3 regions of the Lysinibacillus sp. FN11 genome follow, and region 2 is predicted to be linked to each of the others. Evidence: riboswitches for the same ligand, from Rfam matches in the RefSeq annotation. Region 2 holds a riboswitch; each other region holds the start of a gene.
The links. Region 2 has a riboswitch for lysine ahead of NP781_RS09685 (transporter substrate-binding domain-containing protein). Riboswitches for the same ligand answer to the same signal wherever they lie in the genome.
Positions count from the first base shown of each region.

Region 1: it holds a riboswitch for lysine, as region 2 does, so the genes downstream of both, NP781_RS15635 (aspartate kinase) here and NP781_RS09685 (transporter substrate-binding domain-containing protein) in region 2, are expected to answer to the same signal.
Region 3: it holds a riboswitch for lysine, as region 2 does, so the genes downstream of both, NP781_RS24015 (amino acid permease) here and NP781_RS09685 (transporter substrate-binding domain-containing protein) in region 2, are expected to answer to the same signal.

Region 1 is NZ_CP102383.1:2,937,241-2,939,520, forward strand. It holds gene NP781_RS15630 (YslB family protein) at 1-43, shown strand, start outside; gene NP781_RS15635 (aspartate kinase) at 142-1,368, opposite strand; lysine riboswitch at 1,502-1,679, opposite strand; gene uvrC (excinuclease ABC subunit UvrC) at 1,787-2,280, opposite strand, start outside.
Region 2 is NZ_CP102383.1:1,806,229-1,808,508, forward strand. It holds partial or broken gene odhB (2-oxoglutarate dehydrogenase complex dihydrolipoyllysine-residue succinyltransferase) at 1-798, shown strand, start outside; lysine riboswitch at 1,137-1,323, shown strand; gene NP781_RS09685 (transporter substrate-binding domain-containing protein) at 1,442-2,280, shown strand, end outside.
Region 3 is NZ_CP102383.1:4,585,385-4,587,664, forward strand. It holds gene NP781_RS24010 (CynX/NimT family MFS transporter) at 1-935, opposite strand, end outside; lysine riboswitch at 1,113-1,289, shown strand; gene NP781_RS24015 (amino acid permease) at 1,372-2,280, shown strand, end outside.

The DNA of each region.
Region 1 (2,280 bases), 1.1 Mb from region 2:
GGACGTTAAAGAACGTATTATGAATACCATTCCCTCAGAATAATTAAAAAGGATTGTCTCCCATTAAAGATTGGGATGACAATCCTTCTTTTTTCTTCCTTTTATTTCGGTCAATTACATAAAATGCTGTTTCTTCTATTATTATATGTAAAGTGCTTGCTCTAAATTAAACTCATCATGGAGAGCATTAGCTGCTTGGATCATATCATCCTGTGGTACAACAACGGACACTTTTATTTCAGAAGTACTAACCATTTTTACAGGGATATTTTCGCGACGTAACCGATCAAACATACGAGCGGCAACGCCTGGATTGGAAGCCATGCCTGAACCAATAATAGAAACTTTTGCTAGTCCAATTTCGAAGTCAGCAAAACTAAATCCGAGTGATAATTTACTATCCTCTAAAACACGTAATGCTTTCGCAAATTCCTCTTTTAAAATGGAAAACGATACAGTTGGCTTCAACCCATCAATAATGGCTTGGACAATAATATCAACATTAATACGGTTCTCTGCAAGCACCATAAATATATCTGCTAATGAAGCATTGGAAAAAGCATCATACCCTACTGTTAAACGAATAATATCTGATTCAAATGCAACACCACGAACGACTGAATTTTTTTCCATTTCCACTTCCTCCTTCAATAAAGTGCCTACTGATTCTATTAAACTGGAGCGTATAATAACAGGCATTTGAAATTTTTTCGCTAACTCCACCGCACGAGGATGTATGATATGAGACCCTAAATTAGATAACTCCAACATTTCATCATAGGAAATTTCCTGTAGCTTTTGGGCATTTGTAACATATCGTGGATCTGCTGTATAAACACCATCCACATTTGTATACATATCTACTCTCTCCGCTTCCAATGCTATGGCAAGTGCAACAGCAGCTGTTTCAGCTCCACCTTTCCCAAGCATGGTGATATTGTGCTCTTCGTCAATCCCTTGTTCTCCAGCAATAACCACAATTTGTCCCTGTGCAAAGTGTTCTTCCATTCGATTAATATCTATATAGTCGATACGAGCATGCCGATACATACCATCCGTATGTATACCAGCTTGCCATCCCGTTAGAGACACAGCCTCATAGCCTGCTTCCTGCAAGGCGATGGCAAATAAAGCACTTGATAATTGAGAGCCAGTTGACAACACTGCATCTAATTCTCTTTTCGACACATCGTCAGTTAGTTGGTGTACCATCAATTTCATCTCTTTCGCAGTGTGTCCCATTGCTGCAACGACCACTACTACATCAAATCCTTTGTCCTTTTGAGCAATCGCTTTCCTAGCAGCCTCTTGGATTTGTTCAGTAGAAGCTAATGCAGCTCCTCCAAACTTCATCACGATTTTAGCCATTTCTTTCGTTCTCCCTTCCAGTTCATATATTTTACAAAATCATGAGGTGTAAAACAGTTTCTGGAAAACCAAAAGGCAGCCTCCACATAACGTGAAAGCTGCCTATAACATGTACAATAATCGTAACTTGCGCATGTGTGATAGCTCTCCGAAACGTTTAGAATCGACAGTCTTACATTTCTTAAATGCAAAACCAGTACAGCAATGGAACAACAATACTGCACTTCGGCAAGCTCCCCTTTCACACAATATCTCTGGACTTGTCCATCCTCCATCGCGTTACTCTTGAATCTTGCACCTCTATCATCACTTTAAAGTGAATGTATTCAATTCATTAAGCCTTAGCGTAAACAAACTAGTCACGCAGTTGACTCTCCATAACATTGAAAACAATGTTATTTATAACCATAGCACATGCCTATTCCTTTGACAATGATTGTTGCTGAAAATAGCTAAAAATTTGGCTTGCTAAATTAGCAGGCATCCCAGCCTCCTGTAATGCTAGCTCGCTCGCCTCTCGAATTTTTTTGACTGAACCGAAATGTTTAAGCAGCTGTTGCTTTCGTTTTGGTCCTACCCCTTCAATATGATCTAATACAGATTGAATGGCATGTTTCTCATGCTGTTGACGCAAGAAGGTAATAGCAAAGCGATGGACTTCGTCTTGAATTCGTTGTAATAAATAAAAGCCATCACTTGTACGTTTTAAGCTAATCACTTCTGGTGGATCACCAAACAATAGCTGAGAAGTATTATGCTTATCATCCTTGGCTAAACCAGCAATCGGTATAACAAGACCAAGCTCATCTTCTAGTACTTCACGGGCTACTTCCATTTGTCCCTTACCACCATCAATTAAGACTAAATCTGGTAATGGTAGACCTTCCTTTAAAACACGAATATAGCGACGAC
Region 2 (2,280 bases):
GCAGCTCACGGTACAGCACCAGCTGTAACGCCAGCAGCAGCACCTACATCCGTAGCAACTTCAGGTGGCCCAGTAGTATTCACACCAGCAGCTAATTCTGACCGTGTAACAATTGAAAAAATGAGCCGTCGTCGCCAAACAATTGCAAAACGTTTATTAGAAGTTAAACAATCAACAGCAATGTTAACAACATTCAACGAAATTGACATGACAAACATCATGGCACTTCGTAAACGTAAACAAGAAGAGTTTGTAAAAGCAAACGACATCAAACTTGGTTTCATGTCATTCTTCACTAAAGCTGTTGTTGCAGCACTGAAAAAATACCCATACGTAAACGCTCAAATCTCTGGCGATGAAATTCATTTAAATAACTTCTTTGATATCGGTATTGCTGTATCAACTGAAGAAGGTTTAGTCGTACCAGTTGTACGCGATGCAAATAGTAAAAACTTTGCAGAAATCGAAAAAGATATCGCTAACTTAGCGACAAAAGCTCGTGATAAAAAATTAGGCTTAAATGACATGGCTGGTGGATCATTCACAATCACAAATGGTGGTGTATTCGGTTCATTAATGTCAACACCAATTATGAACGGTACGCAAGCTGGTATTTTAGGTATGCACTCAATTGTAAACCGTCCAGTTGCAGTAAATGGTGAAGTTCAAATCCGTCCAATGATGTATGTAGCACTTTCATACGACCACCGTATCATCGATGGTAAAGATTCTGTAGGATTCTTAAAAACAGTTAAAGAATTAATCGAAAATCCTGAAGATTTATTATTAAATTCATAATGCCATTAAACCCTGCGAACAATGTTCAGCAGGGTTTTTGTATGATAAAAGGTATTGACCGATTCTATGCTTGAATGAGTACGAATGTTATATCGTTTAGAGGAGCAAAGAAAGAAAAAAAGCGACTTTTCTCACATAGAGAACATACTCTATAATAAATATTTGTTGTAATTTTCAGAAATATCAACAAAAGTTCAACGATTTAAAGTGGAAGCAGAACGCACAATATCCTAATATTGTCATTAGTCAGAAAAATGTTAAAATCGTCTTGACGAACATATTAGTTTTATAGTAGTATCTAAATATCAATTAAATAAACAAACCTCACGAATTGTTACCAGTGAGGTAGAGGCGCGGTATTTATTAGTTCATTGTTGAGTAAAAGCAAGCGAAGACGCAATGAAGAAGGAAATATCGCCGAAGTATAAAAGGAGCTCGTACTTTTATACTGGGTCTGCAGTGAATAAGTGCAGGACTGTCCTAGTAAATGGATTTCCAGATTTACTAGGTTGTGCTATCTCGGAAACATGGAAATTATAGTGAGGATTTGGGCAACTGTCATAAAGGTAAGACCTAAGTTCAATAAACTTAGGTCTTTTTTAGTACAGTTGTCTTATTTTTTTACAGAAAAGGGGAGTTTTTCATGAAAAGAAAATGGTTGTTAGTAATGATCTCTATCATGACGGCAATTGTGCTAGCTGCATGTGGCACAAGCGACAAAAAAGAGGGCGGTTCAAGTGATGCTGGAACTGACAAAGAAGAAGGCGGCGGTGAATTCCGAATTGGCATGGAGGCTGGCTACCCACCGTTCAACTGGACACAGCAAGACGATGCGAATGGCGCAGTGAAAATTGCGGATAATGCAGAATATGCAGGTGGCTATGATGTACAAATGGCAAAGAAAATCGCTGAAGGTTTAGGCAAAGAGTTAGTCATTGTTAAAATGGAGTGGGACGGATTAGTTCCAGCGCTACAATCGAACAAAATTGATGCAATTATTGCAGGTATGTCACCAACAGAAGAACGTAAGAAAACAATTGATTTTACAGAAAACTATTATACTTCTGATTTTGTTATGGTTATTAAAAAAGGTAGCAAATATGAAGGCGCAAAATCGATTCAAGACTTCTCAGGTGCTAAAATTACATCACAATTAAATACATCAAACTACACAGTTATCGATCAAATTAAAGGCGTAGAAAAGCAAACGGCAATGGAGAGCTTCCCAGCAATGCGTGTGGCACTAGAAGCAGGTAAAATTGATGGCTATGTAGCTGAACGTCCAGAGGGCATTTCCGCTTCTGCAGCCAACGATAAATTCACATATGTAGCATTTGAAGAAGGCTTTGATACAGACCTATCAAATACTTCAATTGCTGTAGGCTTACGTAAAGATGACGCAAATCGTGAAAAAATCAATGAAATCCTAAAAGGCATTTCAGAAGATGATCGTCAAGCGATTATGGAAGAAGCTATTTCTCA
Region 3 (2,280 bases), 2.1 Mb from region 2:
AGGACCCCAAGACTTGTCCATTCCATGACAACTCCAACAAAGCCTACTAAATAGAAGGATGTAAACATCAATACAAGTGGGCGTTGAGAAGTAATTTTACCTGCAATAATAGGCACTGCCAAAGCCATTGGTACTTGTGAGAATTGCATGATTGAAAACATCCAGCCAGCTTTATCAGGCGCTAAACCTTGAGCAATATAGATCTCAGGTATCCACGCTGCTGTTGTATAGAATAATAAAGACTGTAAACCCATTGCCCCTGTGACAGCCCAAGTAACAGGTGATTTCCATAAAGGTGTACTGGTCTTTTTAGATGTAGTAACTGGTTCTGGGTAATTTGACTTTAGTTGAGGTATCCAAATTAGGATTGTAATTAGAACGAGTATGAGTGCAATGGAAAGCGCACCTTGCCAGCCTAACGATGAATTAGCTATCGGATAGCTAATACCAGCTCCAAGGCCAGCAGTAAAATTCATGGACATGGTGAAAAAGGCCATTAATAAACCCACATGATATGGAAATTTTAATTTTAATAATCCTGGAATTAGTACATTTCCAAAAGAAATGGCTACGCCAATTAACACAGTACCCAATAGAAGTAATTCTGTCGTACCAAGTGAACGTAGGACAATTCCTAAGGCCAAGAGAAAAGTTGATAAAAATAATGTTAGCTCAAGCCCTAGTTTGCGTGCTACAACTGGTGCAAATGGAGATATAATAGCAAAAGCCAGCAATGGAATTGTTGTTAGAAAGCCTGCCAATACATTAGATATTCCAAGATCTTCACGGATAAAGGATATAATTGGACCAACAACAGTTAGTGGCATTCGTAATGTAGAGGCTATAAAGATAACGCCAAAGACTAAAAGTAAGGTTGTTCCTTTCCAGCTAATTTTTTTACTTGGATAACTAGTGGTATGATCATTTGTAGTCAAAATAAATCCCCCCTAATAATAACCATTCTAATTGAACTACTATCACACTTTATCACACTATTAAAAATAGTAGAAGATTCATAAAATACGGAACATTTCTTACGGTATTGAAATGTCTATGGTCTTATGTTAGTATAATAAACATCATAAATTTAATAATTATATGCCTCATGTTTGTATTGAGGTAGAGGTCGCGATATTTATAAGTATGCTAATTGAAATGACAAGCATTGATGAGATTAGCTGAAAGGAAATATTGCCGAAGTGTGAGGGGACTTGAAAACCTCATGCTGGGGCTGTCTCCGAAAGGAACAGAACTGTCACGTTTGTACAACGTGTTGAGCTATCATGTAGGAAAAACTGAGGATTAACGTAGCCATCACAGTGTATATGTGATGGCATTTTTTTGCCTCATAAATAGGAAGGAAGCTATATCGTGAGTGAAATAAAAGTAAATCAGCTCGGACATAAAGCGCCGAAGCTGAAAAAAGAATTAAAAAGCCGTCATATTACAATGATTTCTTTAGGCGGTACAATTGGTACGGGGCTATTTTTAGCCAGTGGAGGTGCTATTGCTCAGGCAGGGCCTGGGGGAGCTTTGCTTGCCTATGCTTTAATCGGTATTATGGTGTATTTTTTAATGACAAGCTTAGGGGAAATGGCTGCCTATATGCCATCATCAGGTTCATTTAGTACGTATGCAACCAAATTTGTAGATCCCGCTTTGGGCTTTGCATTAGGCTGGAACTACTGGTATAACTGGGCAATCACCATAGCTGCCGAAATTGCTGCTGTGTCATTAATTATGAAATATTGGTTCCCAGATAGCTCATCAGCACTTTGGACAGTATTATTTATTGCTGTTGTATTGACGTTTAATTTACTATCCGTAAAAAGTTATGGTGAAAGTGAATATTGGTTTGCCATGATTAAAGTAGCAACGGTTATTGTTTTTATTATCATTAGCTTACTAATGATTTTTGGTATTTTAGGTGGGCAGGCTCCTGTAGGTTTTACTAATTTCTTTGTTAGTGATGGGCCATTCCATGGTGGCTTCCTTGCTACATTTGGTATTTTCCTAGCTGCAGGATTTTCATTCCAAGGGACAGAATTACTAGGAATTACAGCTGGTGAAACAGATAATCCTGGTAAAAATATTCCGAAGGCTGTTAAATCTGTATTTTGGCGTATTCTTTTGTTTTATATTTTAGCGATTGGTGCAATCGGGATGTTGATTCCATTTACAGACGAACGTTTGTTATCAGAAGATATCGCAGTATCACCATTTACACTAGTGTTTGACCGTCTAGGTATTGCCTTTGCTGCTTCTTTAATGAATGCCATT